DNA from 3 places in the Paenarthrobacter sp. AMU7 genome. Region 3 is predicted to be linked to each of the others. Evidence: predicted binding sites of a transcription regulator. Region 3 holds the regulator's gene; each other region holds the start of a gene.

Region 1 (6,359 bases), 1.1 Mb from region 3:
TCCGCGTGCCCGATGGTGCCGTCTTCCCCGACGACGCGGTCGATCTCCTCTGCGCCAAACGCTGCGGTGATGAACTCGAAGAGGGCGTTGGTGTCACGCGTGATGAGCCACGGACTGACGCTGGAGTAGCCGCTGGGAACTGTGCTGATACTCGGGTTTGCCGCGGTCATGACTGTGTCCTCTTCGTCGGGAGTTCAGTACTTTCAGGCTACGACTACTTGAGGTCAGGATGCGTCCGCTTTTGCTCCAAGCGCCGAGGGGCGACATCTCAGCACTTTGAGGGCTCGCTTAGGGCCGAGAGCCAACCCCTCGGGTGAGCCCGCTAGAGCTGGGGCCCGTAGATGAACTCCTTGGCGTGGTTGACGGCCTTCTTGAAAGCGTCGTTGCGGAGTGTCACCTGCTCCCCGCTGGCCCCTGCACTGGGTTCCAGAAACGTGGTGGGGCCGGGGCGGAGCATCCAGATGTCCCCAGCCGGCGGGAGGTAGAACACGCCAAATGAGCGATGCTCAGGGTCGTCGGTCCAGATGGGCACCACAGCAACCGCAGCCCCGGTATCCGGGTTGATCCACTGGGCACGGGGCATCGGCTGTTCGTGGACCTCGGGGTCCAGGAATGGAGCCGTTCCCCTCCCCCAGCGTTTCTCGAACCGTTCGTAGAACGCGGGAATGATGTGGCCGTCGTAGGGACGCCAGGCACTCATGAATGGCTCCTTGGTGTTCTGAGGGTTCTGGATGAAGGCTCCCAACGGGTTGGCCCGAAAGACAAGGGCGGCTGGGGATGCCCTGGTTCCTTGCTGGCCGCTGGTTCGCGTCGATGGACTCGCACGTTGACCGGCGTTCCGGGCCTTCCTGCGGGCACACCGCTCCGCCGCGCCTGATCGTAAGCCGCCCGCTTTCCTGGGTCCGACAACACGACGTACGCCTGCATGATGGCGTGCAGTTCCTGGAGGTCGGCCGCGGAGGTGGTGTCGCCGTCGTCGACCTTTTGGCGTGTATCCGGGTGATGGGTCCGGAGCAGCGTGCGGTAGGCGCGGGCGATCTCACGGGTCGTCGCGTCCGGCGACACGTGCAAAGTGGCGTAGTGGTCAGGTTGATCGCTCACGGTTGGTTCCGGTTTCCTGCAGCAGACTTGGGGATGGCCCCCGGGGTGAACCGGGGGCCATCAATCGGGAGACGACGGGCGGGGACCGCTTTCATGTGCGCTAAAAAACGCTGTGACGTGGCACGAAGCCTGCGCCCAACTATTCCGATGCGGCCGCCTCCGTTGTTCCCGGTCGGCGCCCTGCCGGTTGGCCACCCCCGGGGAAGCCTTCCGGCAGGGCAGAGGATTAGGCGTTGATCTCTTGACGTTGTTCGTTGGACGTGATTTCGATGCGCCGCGGCTTGGCCTTCTCGGCGACGGGGATGCGGAGTGTCAGCACGCCCGCGTCGTAGCTGGCCTTGACGCCTTCGGTGTCCAAGGTGTCGCCCAGGATCAGTTGCCGGCTGAAGACGCCTTGCGGACGTTCGGCGGCGATCATCTCTGAGTTCTCGCCGGCCGGCGACTTCCGTTCTGCCTTGACCGTGAGGACGTTGCGCTCGACGTCGAGGTCGACGGAGTCGGGGCTCACACCGGGCAAATCAAAGGCAACGACAAACTCCTCGCCCTCCTGCCAGGCATCCATGGGCATTCCGGCAGGTCGTGCTGTTGTGCCAAAAACCTGTTGGGCGAGCCTGTCGAATTCGCGGAACGGGTCAGTGCGCATCAGCATTTTGTTCTCACTCCTCTGGTCGTGATGCTGATTTGTTGTTCTCCCAGCCTTCCCTGATCTGTGGTGGCTGGTATAGATTTTTTATAGCACTGGTGAGAAAGTAGTGCAAGTAGGTTTTCGAAGATTCTCGGAGGTTCTTGATGGCAGGTTCGGACGGCGCTGCTGCGGAGACGCACGACGGCGGCCCGGCTGCTTCCGGGGCGGACGGCACCTCTGCCGGTGGCCGGGACGCTCGCGGCGTCTACGCGATCTCAGTGGCGGCGGAACTGGTTGGCACGGGGCAGCAGAACATCAGGCAGTACGAGCGCAAAGGGCTGGTCACCCCGGAAAGGACCGACGGCGGCACCCGGCGTTACAGCGAGGACGACCTTGCGACCCTGCGGCGGATCGGCGCACTCCTGGATGAGGGGCTGAACCTGGCCGGAGTGAAGCTGGTGCTCGAGTTGGAGGCCGAGAACCGCGGGCTGACGGAGGACAACCGGGGGCTGGTTGACGACAACCGGGAGTTGCGCGCCGATAACCGTGGGCTGCGGAAGGATCTGAAGCGTGCGCGGGGTGACGATGCCTAACGTCCCTGAATCAGGCGACCGTGAGACTCAAGCTTCGAGAAACGAGAACACAATCCTTTTGCAGTACAAATGGAAGCCTGGCATCACATAAGGAAAAGGACTTGTAGCACTAAGTTATTGAAACGCAATTTATGGAATCGTGCCTAAGGTGTTTGGCTCTGCAATAGTGATGCCATGACAACTCCAGAGCTTCCGGGGGACGGCTCACAGCAGCCTTACCCTCATCCCCAACAACCTCAGTATGCGCAAGGCACAGGTGCCCCGCCATACAACCTCCCCGCATCGCCGACGAATACGAAGAAACAGCTAAACGTGGTCGGCCTTATTGCGCTCATAACAGCCGTGCTGGGGTTTATTTTTGCTTGCGTTCCAGGCGCCCTGATAGTCGGCTGGGTCTTGCTGCCTATCGCATTCATCTTGGCTATCGTCTCCCTTTTCCTGAAGGACAAAGCCAAATGGATGGGAGTCACAGCTCTGATCACGTCCGTAGTCGGCACGATTGTTGGAGTGGTCGTCTTTACTGCCGTTGTGGCGACCTCATTTGACAACGCCTTTGGCAGCGGCGATACGACAGTTGTAGAGCCTTCCAAGGATGGAGCCACGGACAGCGGAGCCAAAACCGACACAGCTGCGAATGCCGGAACTCGAGAAAACCCATATCCCATTGGTTCGGTCATTGAGTCAAAGGATTGGCGTGTAGTCATAAACTCGGTCACGTTGGCTGCTACGGATGCTGTGGTGGCAGCCAACCAATTCAACAAAGCACCTGTTGCCGGATCGGAGTACATCCTGGTCAACTACTCTGCAACCTACACAGGTGACGATGCCAACGGACAGATGCCCGTCTTCGTATCGGTCGATTACGTTACTGCCGACGGCAACACCGTCGATGGCACCAAGTCGCTCGCCGTGGCACCCGACTCCATCGACAACATGAGCACCCTGTATAAGGGTGCCACCGCAACGGGAAATAAAGCCTTCGAGGTTCCCAGCGCGACTGCTGGACAAGGGGTCCTGGCAGTCCGAGCAGGAATGTTTGGCGACAAGGTATTCGTCGCCACAAAATAAGCACACGGAACGTCAAAACCCCCGACCGCGTGAACCGCACTCGGGGGTTTTGCCGTTTCTCACATTAGAGAATTGCGGTCATGCCGTTCCAGCCCTGACCGATGACACTTCCAATAGGCCATTTGGCGCCGCCGCTGCCCGAGAAGAGCCACATGGCTCCGTTGGCGTCCCTCGCCATAATGTCCGCTTTTCGATCACCGCTAAAGTCACCTGTTGCGAAGAGTGCCGTCATGCCATTCCATCCCTGGCCGTACTGCACTTGGGGCAACCAGCCGCCTGCGCCGTTTCCGGGGTAGAGCCATAGCCGGCCACCGGAATCCCGTGCCATCACGTCAGATGAGCCGTCGGTGTTGAAGTCACCCACGCCCACGATGTCCGTCATGGATGACCAGCCAGAACCGATCTGGACCCTGGTCAGCCAGGCGCCCTTGCCATTTCCTGGGTACAACCACAAGACGCCGCTACCATCCCGTGCCGCAACGTCCAGGTTGCCGTCGCCATTAAAATCACCTGCAGAGGTGATTGCGGTCATGCCGCTCCAACCCACCCCGATCTGCACACGTGGCAACCAACCGGCAGAGCCGTTCCCGCCATACAGCCACAGCACGCCGGATGAGTCGCGGGCTAGGATATCTGAATAGCCGTCACCGTTGAAATCGCCAGGAGTAACCATAGACGTCATAACGTTCCAGCCTTGGCCGACTTGGCGCCTGTCGAGCCAATCGCCAGCACCGTCCCCCGGGTAGAGCCAGAGGACGCCGGAGCCGTCACGCGCTAAAACGTCTGCATTTCGATCGTTGTTGAAATCGTTCTTCACGGGTCTGGGATCGGCGGACTGAACAACCGTCACCGAGGCACTTCCCTGATTCGCCACGTACGTTGCGCCCGTGTACTCGTGGACCGCAACGGCTACAGGTTGAACTCCGGTTCGAACAACTGACGAGGTGTTGGATGAGTCGATGACGGATACACCCCCACGGCTCAACGGAGCATATGTTCTGTGGCGCGTGGAATCGACGGCCAATGCGGTCGGCTCGCTGGGGACGCTAATCTGGGCGATCTTCCGCCCCGTTGCCGGATTCACCAGCACAATCGACGAACTGCCACCAGCATTCGTGGACTCGACATAAACATTACCGGTCCAGGAATCCACAGCCACCTTCCCGAAAGTCTCATCCTGCCGGTACAGAAAGCTCGCATGGGCGGAATCTTCAACGATTCCCAAATCGCTTTGCGGACGGCCTAGATAACTTCCCGCAAGGGTTTGAAAGACCTCGTTGGTCCGGGTGTTGACGGCATGACCAATCGCATCACCGCCGCCCAACACATAAACGTTCTTGAAGTTCGTCTGTCCGTCGATGACAGTGAGAACGCCACCGCTGGTAGGGACGAACACCCTGTTTCGCGATGAATCCACAACCATGCTCCGCGGAGTTGAGTTGTAGTAGGGGATATCGACCGTCGCATGTTCAGCCCAGGGGTCAATGACGGTGATCCCGTAGCTGTAGGAAACATACACTTTCCGGGTGACCTGGTTAATGGCCACTGTGCGCGGGTTGGCTCCTGTTTTGACCCTTCCCGCGACCGTGGCCTCATTCATGATGACCACGGACCCTGCAGCACCCGCTTTGCCTGCAACGCTGACGTAGGCACTGCTGCTTCCCAAGGTCGCAACACCCTGAGCGACGCCACCCACGTCAACTGTCGTCACTTTTCGGGTTTCCGCATCGATGACGGAGACTCCGCTGTCGGTGGCCACGTAGACGTCCCCATTGCCTGACACTGCAATGTCATGCGGCGCTGTACCCACAGCGATATCGAACGACGTGGAGTCAGCCCTCGCCGGCGACCCGACCAACAGCGAAAGGGTCAGCGCACCCACAACGGCGAGCGCCGCCGTCGTACGCTTTCGACCCAACTTCTTCAATGCGGACACAGTTGAACCAGACGCGACAGAGTTCATGAGACCCCCAGAAAGTGAGACGCGACTGCCGCGTCGATGAGCGGAGTCTACAGCCTTCCCAGCTACCTCACAGAATCGCCGTCATCCCGCCCCACCCCGTACCCACGCGGGAAGCCGTGGGCCATGCAGCTCCCCCAATGCCCGCGTACAACCAAAGCTCACCCGCGGCGTTCCGCGCGAGGATGTCTGCACGTCCATCACCGTCGAAGTCACCCGGACCAAGCAGCGAGTTCATGACGTTCCAGCCCTGCCCAATAGCCCGCTGCGGCAGCCATCCACCGGAGCCGTTGCCTGGGTAAAGCCAGAGCACACCGGAGGAGTCCCTGGCGGCAACATCGGGCGTGCCGTCGCTGTTGAAGTCGCCGACGCCGGTCATCTCGGACATTCCGTTCCAACCGGTCCCCACCTGGATGGCAGACAGCCAACCGCCGGAGCCGTTACCCCGGTACACCCACAGAACGCCTGAGGCGGTACGGGCAGCGATATCCACGAAGGTGTCGCCGTTGAAGTCCCCGACGGACTCGATCGCGGTCATGCCAGCCCAGCCCATGCCTACCTGCACACGAGGCAGCCAACCACTCGAGCCATTGCCGGGGTAGAGCCAGAGCAGCCCTCCGCCATCACGGGCAAGGACGTCGGCATTCCCGTCGCCGTTGAAGTCGCCGGGAGTAACCAGAGCCGTCATGATGTTCCAGCCCTGCCCTACTTGAACGCGATTCAGCCACCCGCCCGAGCCATCCCCCGGGTAGAGCCACAGGACGCCGGAAGCTTCCCGAGCCAAAACGTCCGTGAACCCGTCCCCGTTGAAATCATTCTTGACAGGCTGCTCCACGGTCCCGTCGATGATCCGCACAGAAGCAGTGCCGTAGCTGACGACGTACGCCTTGTTGGTGGAGGTGTTGACGGCAGCGGAGACCGGCTCGCTGCCTGTGTAAACGGCGTAGCTGCTGTTGCTCTGGCCATTGATGATGACGGTGCCCCCGCCGTTGGTCGGCGCATAGACCTTGTT
Region 2 (6,359 bases), 700 kb from region 3:
AGGTTGTGGCCGGCATAGTCGTTACTCATCCCGCGACCGGGAACAGCCCGGTTGGCGCACCCAAGCCGCCGTATAAGCGTCAGGTTACTGCCGTCGTCGAACGCTCACAATAGCTGGAGAAGGCGTGCCTGCCGGCAGCCTCCAAGACGCACGAAGCCCCGGCCACGCGAACGTGACCGGAGCTCCAGTGAAACAGGCTGCTAGTGGCTGTGGCCTGCGTGTGCGTCTTCTTCCTCAGCCGGCTTCTCGGCAACCAGGGTCTCGGTGGTGAGAACCAGGGCAGCGATGGAAGCGGCGTTGCGGAGAGCCGAACGGGTGACCTTGACGGGGTCGATCACGCCAGCGGCGATCAGGTCCTCGTACTCGCCGGACTTGGCGTTGAAGCCGTGGTTGGCTTCCAGCTCGGACACCTTGGCAACAACAACGAAACCGTCGAAGCCGGCGTTCTGGGCGATCCAACGCAGCGGCTGAACCAGGGCGCGGCGGACGATGCCTACAGCAGCAGCTGCGTCACCTTCCAGCGCCTTGACGGCCGGGGACTCGTCCAGTGCCTTGAGTGCGTGGATGAGGGCGGAACCGCCACCGGAAACGATGCCTTCTTCGAGGGCTGCACGCGTGGAGGAAACGGCGTCCTCAATACGGTGCTTCTTTTCCTTCAGCTCAACCTCGGTGGCTGCGCCAACCTTGATCACGCCGATGCCGCCGGCCAGCTTGGCCAGGCGTTCCTGCAGCTTTTCCTTGTCCCAGTCGGAGTCCGTCCGGGTGAGCTCCGCGCGCAGCTGGGCAACGCGGTCAGCCACGTCCTCAGCCGTGCCGGCGCCGTCAACGATGGTGGTGTTGTCCTTGGTCACCGTGATGCGGCGTGCGGTACCGAGTACCTCAAGGCCAACGGTGTCCAGGCTCAGGCCAAGGTCCGGGGAAACAACCTGGGCGCCCGTGAGCGTGGCGATGTCCTGGAGCATGGCCTTGCGGCGGTCGCCGAAGCCCGGAGCCTTGACGGCAACAACGTTGAGGGTGCCGCGGATGCGGTTGACGATCAGCGTCGAGAGGGCTTCGCCTTCGATGTCTTCGGCGATGATGAAGAGCGGCTTGTTGGCCTGCAGTGCCTTCTCCAACAGCGGCAGGAAGTCCTGCAGCGATGAGATCTTGCCCTGGTTGATCAGGATGAGGGCGTCCTCGAGGACGGCTTCCTGGCGCTCTGCGTCGGTGACGAAGTACGGGGACAGGTAGCCCTTGTCGAACTGCATGCCTTCGGTGAGGACCAGCTCGGTCTGGGTGGTGGAGGACTCTTCAATGGTGATGACACCGTCCTTGCCCACCTTGCCGAACGCTTCGGCGAGGAGCTCGCCGACTTCGTCGCTCTGCGCGGAGATGGCTGCGACGCTGGCAACCTGGGTGCCTTCAACTTCGCGGGCGTTCTCCAGGAGGCGGGCTGCGACGGCTTCAACTGAAACCTCGATGCCGCGCTTGATCTCGCCCGGAGCGGCGCCGGCGGCAACGTTGCGCAGACCCTCCTTGACCAAAGCCTGTGCCAGCACGGTGGCCGTGGTGGTGCCGTCGCCTGCGACGTCGTTGGTCTTGGTGGCTACTTCCTTGGCCAGCTGGGCGCCAAGGTTCTCGTAGGGGTCGTCAAGCTCAACTTCACGCGCGATGGTGACGCCATCGTTGGTGATCGTGGGAGCGCCCCACTTCTTGTCCAGCACGACGTTGCGGCCGCGCGGGCCAAGCGTCACCTTGACAGTGTTGGCGAGCTTGTCGATACCGGCCTCAAGAGACCGGCGGGCAGCATCGTTAAAAGCAAGCTGCTTTGCCATGGTTGTGTCCTTTCAAGACAGAAAACCCGCACCGCTGACGGTCGGAAATGATTTCCAACGCGACGGCGGTGCGGGGCTCCGGGAAGTTACTTTACGACGATCGCAAGGACGTCGCGGGCGGACAGAACGAGGTACTCGTTGCCGCCGGTCTTGACTTCGGTTCCACCGTACTTGGAGTAGATGACGACGTCGCCAACAGCTACGTCAACCGGTACGCGGTTGCCGTTGTCATCGAAACGGCCGGGGCCGATTGCAACAACTTCGCCTTCCTGCGGCTTTTCCTGTGCGGAGTCCGGAATAACCAGGCCGGAAGCCGTGGTCTGCTCTGCTTCGAGCGGGCGAACAACAATACGATCCTCAAGAGGCTTAATCGAGACCGACACTCGGACTCTCCTTTTCATGAGCTGATTCATGGACTAAGAACTAGGGTGCCGGAGCGTACATCCGCCGTCGCGGTGCCGGAAGACGCTTGGCATTTATTAGCACCCTCCGGGGGAGAGTGCTAACTAGACTCTATGTAAATCGTTAGCACTCGGTCAAGGTGAGTGCCAGCATTTCGTCATGGGTGAACGCAGGTCACCGTCCCGTGAGGTCATCCAGGTCATAGTCCTGGCCGTCGTCATCCTCGTCCAGCGGGGCATTGCCGCGGTTCAGGTACAGGAGCACAGCGGCCGCAACAGCAACGACGCCGGAAATCACCAAGGTGATCATCCCACCGGTGCGGGCGCCGCTGTAGAGCTCGCGGATGTCCCGTGCTTCGTCGGTAGCATCATTGACGCTCTTGCCGGCGACGGAATAGGTGGCCGCGTTGAAGGAATCCAACGCGAAGATGATGATCAGCAAGCCGATGCAGACCACAGCGATCACGGCCCCCGCTATGAGGGCGGGTCGCGCGAGCTTCATCATGGTGGAGGGTTGCGGGGCTGCGGTGTCTTCCATGAAAACAACCCTATCCGGCTGATTCGCCCGTCACGTTGTCAAGTGCCGCGCCGTTAGGCTTGATTCCATGCCTCACGCACCGCAGGAACAGATCGCACCCTTGCTGACCACTGAAGGATGGGAACTCCTGGCCTCCTTGAGGCCCTACCGCGAGGCCGACGCTTTCAGCACCAACGCGGATCTCCGCAAAGCCGGCCACTCCGCCGAATTGGTGGCCGCAGTCCTGACGCAATCACGGTTGCGTACCCGAGCCGAGGCAAAGTTCGGCGAGTTCGCCCGGCAGATGCTGTTCACCCAAGCAGGCTTGGAGCAGGCCACACGGTTGAACGTCGCAGCCCGGCATGCCGAACGCTTCGCCAAGGCCGGCATTTCCCACGTGGCCGACCTCGGATGTGGCCTCGGCGCCGATTCCATGGCGATGGCGTCCATGGACATCTCAGTGACAGCCGTTGAAATGGATGAAACCACCGCTGCCTGCGCCACCATCAACCTCATCCCGTTCCCGCACGCCACCGTGGTGCACTCGGATGCCACGTCCGTGGAGCTGGACGGGATCGACGGCGTGTGGCTGGATCCTGCACGACGCACCACGTCCACGTCGGGGACCAAGCGGATTTGGGACCCTGAGGCTTTCTCTCCGCCCTTGTCCTTCGTGGAGAAGCTGGCAGCCACCGGACGTGCCATTGGCGTCAAAATGGGGCCCGGCATCCCCCATGATTCCGTACCCTCAGGCTGTGAGGCCCAATGGGTCTCGGTGGGCGGGGACGTCACCGAAGTGACCCTGTGGTTCAACGGCGTAGCCCGCCCCGGCGTGCGGCGGGCGGCCCTGGTCATCGGCAGCCAGGGCGCCGCTGAAATCACCAGCGGCGAAGACTTCGACGCAGGTCCCGCAGCCGCCGTCGGGCCTGTTGAAGGTTTCTTATACGAACCGGACGGCGCAGTCATCCGCGCAGGCCTGGTAGCCGACATCGCCGAAAGGCTGGGCGGGCACCTGGTGGATGAGCACATCGCCTACATCTGCGCGCCAGAACTGCACGACACTCCGTTTGCCCGGGCCTACAAGGTGCTTGAGGTGATGCCCTACAACGTCAAGGCCTTGAAGACGTGGGTAAAGGCCAACGGCATCACCGTGCTGGACATCAAGAAGCGCGGCACGGCCGTGACTCCCGAGGAGCTGCGCAAGCAATTGCTTCCCGCCAAACCATCAAAGGGCAAGGACGCAAAAACAGCCACCCTGGTCCTCACCAGGATCGGTGAGGAAAGAGTGGCTGTTGTGGTGGAGCCGGTGACCGGCTAACACCTCATCGACGGGAGAACTCCGAGGCTTCGCGGACCTGCCCGGCACTGGGGCGCACACCCGTGTACAGCACAAATTGTTCTTCGGCCTGGATGGCGATGACCTCGGCACCGGTGATGACCTTCTTGCCGGAGTTCCTGGCGGCGGTGATGAGCGGCGTCTCAGAAGGCAGCGCTACGACGTCGAAGACCACCTGGGCAGCGGCGACCGTGGCGTCGTCGAAGGACTGCGCGGTCTCATCCGCACCCGCCATCCCCAGCGGGGTGACGTTGATGATCAGGTCCGCTGTTGAGCCGTTGACGTCGTCCTGCCACCCGAATCCGTAGAGATCCGCGAGTGCTCGTCCAGTGGTTTCATTGCGCGCCACGATAGTCACGGCGGTGAACCCTGCGTCCCGGAGCGCTGCGGCAACTGCTTTTGCCATGCCTCCGGCACCCCTGAGAAGGACAGTGTGGCTGCTGGGAACCTGGTGGTCCTTCAGGAGCCGGGCAATGGCGATGTAGTCCGTGTTGTAAGCAGTGAGGACGCCGTCGTTGTTCACGATGGTGTTCACCGAATCGATGGCTTTGGCTGAAGGGTCCATCACGTCAACCAGCGGGATCACAGCTTCCTTGTACGGCATGGACACCGCGGCACCCCGGATGGGGAGGCCGCGGATGCCCGCTACCGCGAGGGTGATGTCAGTGGGCGCGAATGCCTTGTAAACAAAGTTCAGGCCGAGCAGATCGTAGAGATAGTTGTGGAACCTGGTCCCGATATTGCTGGGCCGGGCCGCAAGCGAAATGCACAGGGACATGTCTTTGTTCAGGATTGGCATTCCCCCATTAAACGCCCTGTTGGTAGAGCCGTGTATTCATTGCACCTTTTACCCTGCCGCGGGTTAGCCCTGGCGCGCCTTCATCCTGGGGTTGTTCTTGTTGATGACGAAGGTACGCCCCCGCCTGCGCACGATCTGGGCGCCGGGGATCTTCTTGAGGGCACGCAGTGAATTCCTGACCTTCATGGTGTTTCTCCTTTGATGTGGGTGTGGGTCTTCGATTTAGAGGGCGTCGCTGAGTTCCAGGGGGTCGTCCCAGACGCCGGAGTCCAGCGTCATTTCGGCCTCCGTCAGTTGGCAGCCATCCAGGAGCTCGCGGATTTCCGTGGGGTCGATGTCCTCTGAGCGTCCGGTGATGGCAAGCACGGTGCCGCGGTCGCCGTGGTGTGGGTGCCAGTCCAGGAACGCGTCGACGTCGGCGCCGGCCTTTGCGGTTGCCTCGCCAGGGCCGGACCCTGCAGAGTCGGCCAGCCAGTTCCCGGTACTTTCGAGCCAGACCCTGGGGCCAATACCCTGGACGGCGATCCGCCGCGTGGGCGCGGAGGCGATCCATAGGCGGCCGCGCAGCCAGTGCGTACCGATGGCCAGCTGTGGCAGGGCATCCCGGAAGCGTCCGGGGTGAAGGGGACGGCCCGCTTTATGCAGCACGGTCCGGAAGGGACCAGGTGTTTCACTCAGGGGCACACGCACGACGCCGGGCCGGTTACGTGCCGCTGCTTCAGCATCGTCGAAGCAACCCGGCCGGAATTCCCCGGCCGAGCCGACGGCATTGGCATGGGGCGCCAACTGGCCCAGCAGTTCCAAGCCGACCAGCCACGCCTCCGATCCTTCCCGCGGATCCCCGGTCAATACCGCTCCCAGACCCGGGGAAACCATCACGGTGTCCACCTGGCCGAACTCACCAATCAGGAATTCGCCACTGGTGCGCTCATCCTGGGGCATGGAGGTGAACCCGGATTCGAACAGGGTGTGTCGGTCCCAGATGTGGTCATCCAAATCCGCCGGGTCCATGGCCAGCACCGCATTGTCCATGACAGCCGGCTGGCTGAGTCCACGGCGAAGTTCTGCGACGGCCATGCCTGCGGCAACTCCCGGCGGGAGGCCCAGGACCACGTGGTCGAAGCCGCAGGCGGCGAGGCGTTCCGCCGTCGGGACTACGTCAAGCCGGACGGTGCAGCTGAGGCAACCATGCTCCAGGACCGTGGTTTCGCGTTCGAACAGCTGACCGCCCCGATAGACGCGTCGAAGGACCAACGAACCGTCCAGGAGATCGTGGAGGACAACCACGGAGTTCTCATGGGTTCGGCCGAGCCTTGCGGCGGCTGCCTCCCGGCATTGGCTGTCCAGGGAACTGACGACTGTGAGGTGCATGGCTCGAGTCTAATGCGAATAGTTCTCATTAGCAAATGACGGCATGCTGCGACGTCGGTTCCTGTCGATATCACCGGTGTTCCTGCTGCATTAGACTTGATCCGACCGCTGGCGGCCCCGC
Region 3 (6,359 bases):
ACTCCCACGTAGGAGGTGTCCGGTGGTGGAACGTTAAGCACCCCACAGCGTACGCAGGACGGTTGGGTGCGGGAAGCTCACCGGCGGCAGGCCGGGAGACCCTCGACGCCGAAACCCGGGAAGTCGAACGCATCATGCTGGAAGCACGGCTCGGTACAGGGCTTGAAGTAGATGCCTTGGACGCGGTTGGCCGCCATGCAATGGCAGGGCTGATCGCCGACGAGCTGGTTGATCCCGTGCAAGCGTTCAAAGGCCGGTTGACCCTTACGCTGAAGGGCCGGCTGCTGGCTGACGCCGTAGTCCGGAGGATTCTCCCCGACTAACCCCCAGCCGCTTGAATGGCTGGCTGGGGGAGGGCTACTTGACCCAGCGCAGGTTGAGCTTGTAACGGTGCGGCTGGCCGTGGTTGACGCGGATTCCGGCTGAGACGGAGAAGCATGTCAGGGCTACCCAGATGCCAGTGGCGATCACAGCAAAGATGTTGCCTACTACCGGCAACAGCACCAGGATGTTGGCCAGAACCGCAGCGATGGTGGGAGGCAGCGTGAAGTTCAACGCCTCCTTGGATTCCTGTGCCGTGAACGGTCCGCGGTCACGGAAGATCAAGTAGATCAGGAGAGATGGCAGGCATCCGAGAATACCGCCAAAGTGTGCCAAGGTAGCCCACTGCCTGTCCTCGCTGGCGGTCAGTGGCAGCGCATTTGCAGGCGCGCCATGGTACTGGGGCTGGCCTGCGGCGCTGCCCGGTTCTTCAGGAGCGTTCTCTGCCACGGTGTGTTCCCTTTGCTGTAAAGATAGTGCGGTGTTGCTGTCCCAGAATACCGGCCCCGGCAGGCTTCCCGGGACAAACGCCACGATGACACGTCAGTTGCCGCTGCTTTGAGGCCAAAGGTCAGGGAACTGTGAGGAAATCGATGACTTCCTCCACGCGGCCCAGCAGCGAGGCCTCAAGGTCGGCGTAGCTGCGAACCGCACCAAGAAGACGTTGCCAGCCCAGTCCTACATCCTCAGCGGTCTCGTGAGGCCACCCGAAGGCGGTGAGAATCCCGGTCTTCCAGTCGGTTCCGCGGGGTACGGACGGCCAGGCCTCAATTCCCAGAACTTTGGGCCTGATGGCCTGCCAGACATCGATGTAGGGATGGCCGACAATCAGGACGTTTCCTGCGGCGCCGGGCACAGTCATGGCGTCAGCTGCGATGCGGGACTCTTTGGAGCCGGCCACGAGGTGGTCCACCAGGATGCCGAGGCGCCGGCCGGGCCCGGGGTTAAAGGCGGAGATTGCCGACTTGAGGTCATCGACTCCGTGCAGGGGCTCCACCACAATGCCCTCGACGCGAAGATCGTCGCCCCAGACTTTCTCGACGAGTTCGGCGTCGTGTTTTCCCTCCACCCAAATGCGGCTGGCTTTGGCCACCTGGGCGCGTTGTCCTTCAACCTTCACCGAACCCGACGCCGTGCGACCGGCCTGAACGGGCGGCGTCGATTGTCGGGGGGCCGGGGGCATCAAGCGGATGGGCTGCCCCTCGAGCAGGAAGCCAAATCCGAGCTGGAACGACTTCGTCTTCCCCCGCCTGTCCTCGAGGGACACGATGTGCATGCCGCCGGTCTTCTCCACCCGGGTGACTTCGCCCACCCAGCCTGATTGGACATCTTCGAGGACCATCCCGCGTTGTACAGCTACCTCCGGCAGTTGCCGTTTGGCGGGAGCTGACAGATCCTGCGGACCCCACGTGTCGAAAGCCAAGGAGTTCCTACCTTTTGTGCTGGGTTGAATTGTTCAGTGTTGGTTTGTGCTGGCTTGGGAAAGGAAAGTTCAATGCTAGCAACGGGTTGGCTCATACTAGACTGGTTAGCACTTGGGCATGTTGAGTGCTAAGTGGAACCGGTCTCAGAGACCACGGCAGTCGTCAGGAGGTGGAGCAATGAGTGAGCCACGCAAATTGGAAGTGCTGCGTGCCATCGTTGAAGATTACGTGCATTCACGGGAGCCTGTTGGATCGAAGGCCCTTGTTGAACGGCACCATCTTGGAGTTTCAAGCGCCACCATCCGTAACGACATGGCCGTTCTGGAAGAAGAAGGCCTCATTGCAGCGCCCCACACCAGTGCCGGTCGCATTCCCACCGACAAGGGCTACCGCCTTTTCGTCGATCGCATCTCCCAAGTCAAGCCCCTTTCGGCCGCCGAGCGGAGGGCCATCCACTCGCTGCTTGAAGGCCCTGATGATGTAGACGACATCCTGGAGCGCACCGTAAGGCTCCTGTCCCAACTGACCAACCAGGTCGCCGTCGTGCAGTATCCGCACTCCAACCGCGCCTTGGTACGGCATGTTGAGTTCGTCCTGTTGGCACCACAACAAGTGTTGGTGGTGCTGATTGCCGATACCGGCAGCGTCAGCCAGAAGGTCATCGACGCTGGTTCGGACGTGGGCGACGACGCTTTGATGCGATTGAGATCCCGCTTCCTGGGCAGCATCGCAGGGACGCAACTGGCCCTGTTGCCGCAGGTGCTTCCGTCGGTGATTGCCCTGTGTCCGCCGGAGCTTCGGGGGCTGGCCCAGACGTTGGCCAACGGACTGCAGGCCTTGAGCGACAACAGCCGCGAAGAACGCATCCTGATGGCCGGTACGGCCAACCTCGCCAGGTCCAACGTGGACTTCCCCTTGAGCATCGGTCCGGTGCTGGAAGCCCTTGAGGAACAAGTTGTCATGCTTCGGTTGTTGTCAGACATGGGGGATGACCCCAGGGGCGTCACCGTGAGTATCGGCCGGGAGAATCCCTACGACGGATTGGCTGAGGCTTCCGTTGTGGCCACCGGATACGGTTCCGGTGCCAAGGTGGGGATCCTGGGCCCAACCCGCATGGATTACCCCACTACCATGGCCGCAGTCCGGGCCGTGGCCCGTTACCTTTCACGCATTCTTGGCGGCTGAACGCCGTCCCGAAGAAACATCCGCAGTACAACAAGGAAGAGATACCGACTTTGAGCAGCCACTATGACGTTTTGGGAGTCTCGCCGGAAGCCACCGGGGAAGAGATCAAAAAGGCGTACCGCAAGTTGGCGCGGAAACTCCACCCGGACGTAAACCCAGGTGAGGATGTCGCGGAGCAGTTTAAGGCCGTGACCCATGCTTATGAGGTGCTGTCCGATCCCCAGAAGCGCCGCGTCTACGACGCCACCGGCAATGAGAATGGAACGGACAACGGGTTTGGCGGCGGATATTCCGGCCAGGGCTTCGCGTTCCAGGACATCTTCGATACGTTCTTTGGTGGCGGCGGTCACGGCGGGCCGGCCTCCCGTGTCCGACGCGGCCAGGACGCACTTATCAGTGTCCGCATTGACCTGAAGGACGCCGTTTTCGGCGTCAACAAGAAGCTCGAAGTGGACACGGCCGTGACCTGCCCCACCTGTGACGGCAGCTGCTGCCGACCGGGCACCCACCCGGAACGTTGTGACATCTGTGGCGGCAGCGGCCAGGTCCAGCGCGCTGTCCGGTCCATCCTTGGCCAGGTCATGACCGCTGCCCCCTGCGGTTCCTGCGAGGGCTTCGGAACGGTCATCAAAGACCCCTGCAATGAGTGCAACGGCCAAGGCCGCATCCGCAGTCGCCGTTCCCTGACCATCAAGGTTCCTGCCGGTGTTGCCACCGGTACGCGCATCCAGTTGTCCGGCCAAGGCGAAGCAGGACCCGCAGGCGGCCCGTCCGGCGACCTCTACGTGGAGATCCGCGTCAACAACGATTCCATGTTCATGCGCGAAGGCGACGACCTCCATGCCACCCTCAGCGTGCCCATGACGGCCGCAGCGCTGGGTACGGAGTTGCAGTTGGATACTTTCGACGGCGCACAGGACATTGATGTGAAGGCCGGAACCCAGTCAGGGGAGATCATCACCCTTCGGGGCCTGGGCGTCACGCACCTGCGTGGTTATGGCCGTGGCGACCTCAAGGTACACCTCCACGTTGAAACGCCGAGCAAGCTGGATCCTGCGCAGGAAGAATTGCTGCAGCAGCTCGCCAAGCTTCGCGGGGAGCAGTTCACTGAAGGAAAGCTTGTGGCCAGCGGCGGAATGTTCGCCAAGCTTCGGGACAAGCTCGGTAACCTGTAGCGGTGAGCAACCCCGTTTTCTTCACGTCGGCCGGCAGCCTCAGCGATGTCATAGCCGGCGGCACGTTCGTGCTGGAAGGTCCAGAGGCACGGCACGCGGTTACGGTCAAGCGACTTGGTGTGGGAGAGCCCGTTGACATAGCCGATGGTGCCGGCGCGCGGTTGACCGGCACGGTCGCCGCGGCCGGGCCCGCCGGCCTCGTCGTCACTGCCTCCGACATGGCCTTTGAAGAACAGCCGGACGTCCGGCTGGTACTGGTCCAGGCCCTGGCCAAGGGCGATCGCGACGAACTTGCCATCGAAACGGCCACGGAGCTCGGAATCGACGCTGTGCTCCCGTGGCAGTCAGAGCGTTCCATTGTTCGATGGAAAGGCGATCGCGCAGCAAAGGCCCATGCGAAGTGGGAATCAGTGGTTGCTGCCGCCGCCAAGCAGGCCCGGCGGGCATGGATCCCCGAGGTGCGGACCATGGTGGACACCGGGTCCCTGGCGAAAGCCGTTGCCCAGTCTGACCTTGCCATCATCCTGCATGAAGACGCCAAGAATCCTTTGCGGACCATTCTTGAAGAGCTGGCGGCAACCAAGGCCACCTCACCCCGCGAGGTGCTGTTGATAGTGGGGCCCGAGGGTGGGATCTCGCCCCGCGAAGTGACGCGGCTCAGTGATGCCGGCGCCGTGACGGCTCTCTTGGGGCATCATGTCTTGAGGTCGTCGACGGCGGGACCTGCCGCCGTCGTGCTTGCGAGCGACATCCTGGACCGCTGGTAGCGGTGCAGCCGGGCGGCTTTGGTCCGCTTCAGGCTCCGGGCAGCTGCCGACCGTGAACAGCTACCCGACCCTGAACAGCCGCGTGTCGGTGCTTGTCGCGATGGTGTCTCCGGCGCTGTCCACCTGGGAAACACGTACCTCATACTGGCCGGCCTTCAATGTCGCGCCAAAAGTGAACAACCCATACTGCCCGGGTTCGCCGGTGGCTTGCGTTTGGCCCGTGAGAAGGCTGGTCTTTTCGCCCTTGCCATTGTCCTGCAGTACCTGCCAGGCGATGGGCTTGGAGCTGTCAGTGCTCCGCCCGTTGAACTTGACCAGTCCTGTGGGCAGGGTGGTCTCTTCCTGCGGATCGATGATCCAGAGCGGGGCAACCAAGGAGGCGTCGCGGGTCATCGGCTCACCCAGCTGCACTTGCCCGAACGCCATGTAGTCCTTGTGGCCATCAACCAGGATGACCACTTGGATCTGCTGGCCTGAATTGATGAGCCCTGAAGACGAAGCTGCGGCCGTTGCCGTGTAGACGAGTTGCTGCACTGCACGCTGCGCCATGCCGGCGTCCAGGTTTGAGTTGAAAGCATCGCGGGAAATATCGACTGTAATGACGTTTTTGCCGGAAATGGACGTGGCCAGGTTGGCGGGTTCCTGCCAGGGAGTGAAGAAGTCATGATCCAACGGCTTTTCCGCCATCATGATTTTCAGGGCGGTGGTTACAGGATTTCCGTCGCCGGAGATGTCCCGGAACTCGCGGTAAAGGTAGACCTCTTCCTTGCTCCGCCCGATCCAGTAGACCGGGATCTTTGTGGAGGCCTGGGTGGTTTCCAGCGGGGCGTTGCTGGCCGGGGCTTCCTGGACGGTCAGCGGCGGCGGGGTGGAGGTGGCTTGGGTGCCGCCACCGTTGGCGATGCAACCGGTCAGCAGGAGGACAGCGAGCATCGCCGGCACGGCAACAGCGGACTTGGTCCGCTTATTCGCGCCATGATCGTTGCTGGCTGTTTTCTTGATGGGTTTCCTGTCCTGCCCTGCATGGTTTGGCAGCCATTTGTCGGCTGGGGTGCGGGGTCGTGTTTTCACCCGCAATGCCAGCTTGGCACATCGTCGACGGCGGTCGGCCGGGTTTCCGGGGGAGGGCGCCAACTGAAACATGATTGATACCGGCTTGATGCCGAGTTGAGACAAAATGTCCGCATCAGCCCCAGGGTGCCGAATGAGGCTGCCGGGGGAGGTTCATCGCGGGCGGGCTGGCGTAGGATTGGAGACATTCCGGCATCAACGCGGGCAACGAAAGTCCGCCGAGAATGTCGAATCGATGGCGTTATTACAGACCAACCGGAGGAGAAAAGGCCCGCGGGCCAGCACTATGAGTGAATCTTTGAACGGGCGGCTCAGGACCGGAAACGGCAACCAGCCGCCCAACGAGTTCCCGCACACATTACCGGGCACACGCACGGAAGTCGTCACCTTCGACAACTCCGACCAGATGGTTCACT

Evidence for each region. The regulator HrcA, encoded in region 3, represses chaperone genes, less so after heat shock. The targets are predictions, from matches to a motif close to TTNGCACTCGNNNNNNNCGAGTGCNAA.
Region 1: a site for HrcA is predicted at 1,834-1,860, ahead of ABQM86_RS06480 (Hsp20/alpha crystallin family protein). Genes of this name have one in related genera too.
Region 2: a site for HrcA is predicted at 2,340-2,366, ahead of groES (co-chaperone GroES). Genes of this name have one in related genera too.

The regions. Positions count from the first base shown of each region.
Region 1 is NZ_CP165735.1:1,384,918-1,391,276, reverse strand. Features, by position in the region: gene ABQM86_RS06495 (VOC family protein) at 1-170, opposite strand, end outside; gene ABQM86_RS06490 (hypothetical protein) at 323-700, opposite strand; gene ABQM86_RS06485 (J domain-containing protein) at 697-1,101, opposite strand; gene ABQM86_RS06480 (Hsp20/alpha crystallin family protein) at 1,328-1,750, opposite strand; gene ABQM86_RS06475 (MerR family transcriptional regulator) at 1,891-2,319, shown strand; gene ABQM86_RS06470 (hypothetical protein) at 2,494-3,387, shown strand; gene ABQM86_RS06465 (FG-GAP-like repeat-containing protein) at 3,452-5,350, opposite strand; gene ABQM86_RS06460 (FG-GAP-like repeat-containing protein) at 5,418-6,359, opposite strand, start outside.
Region 2 is NZ_CP165735.1:3,217,664-3,224,022, forward strand. Features, by position in the region: gene ABQM86_RS14780 (LuxR C-terminal-related transcriptional regulator) at 1-16, opposite strand, end outside; gene groL (chaperonin GroEL) at 201-1,814, opposite strand; gene groES (co-chaperone GroES) at 1,901-2,197, opposite strand; gene ABQM86_RS14795 (hypothetical protein) at 2,391-2,753, opposite strand; gene ABQM86_RS14800 (SAM-dependent methyltransferase) at 2,821-4,050, shown strand; gene ABQM86_RS14805 (shikimate 5-dehydrogenase) at 4,055-4,867, opposite strand; gene ykgO (type B 50S ribosomal protein L36) at 4,931-5,053, opposite strand; gene ABQM86_RS14815 (GTP-binding protein) at 5,090-6,238, opposite strand.
Region 3 is NZ_CP165735.1:2,513,736-2,520,094, reverse strand. Features, by position in the region: gene hemW (radical SAM family heme chaperone HemW) at 1-323, shown strand, start outside; gene ABQM86_RS11510 (DUF4870 domain-containing protein) at 358-771, opposite strand; gene ABQM86_RS11505 (DUF3097 domain-containing protein) at 893-1,744, opposite strand; gene hrcA (heat-inducible transcriptional repressor HrcA) at 1,923-2,930, shown strand; gene dnaJ (molecular chaperone DnaJ) at 2,981-4,105, shown strand; gene ABQM86_RS11490 (16S rRNA (uracil(1498)-N(3))-methyltransferase) at 4,108-4,872, shown strand; gene ABQM86_RS11485 (GerMN domain-containing protein) at 4,933-5,805, opposite strand; gene ABQM86_RS11480 (PhoH family protein) at 6,230-6,359, shown strand, end outside.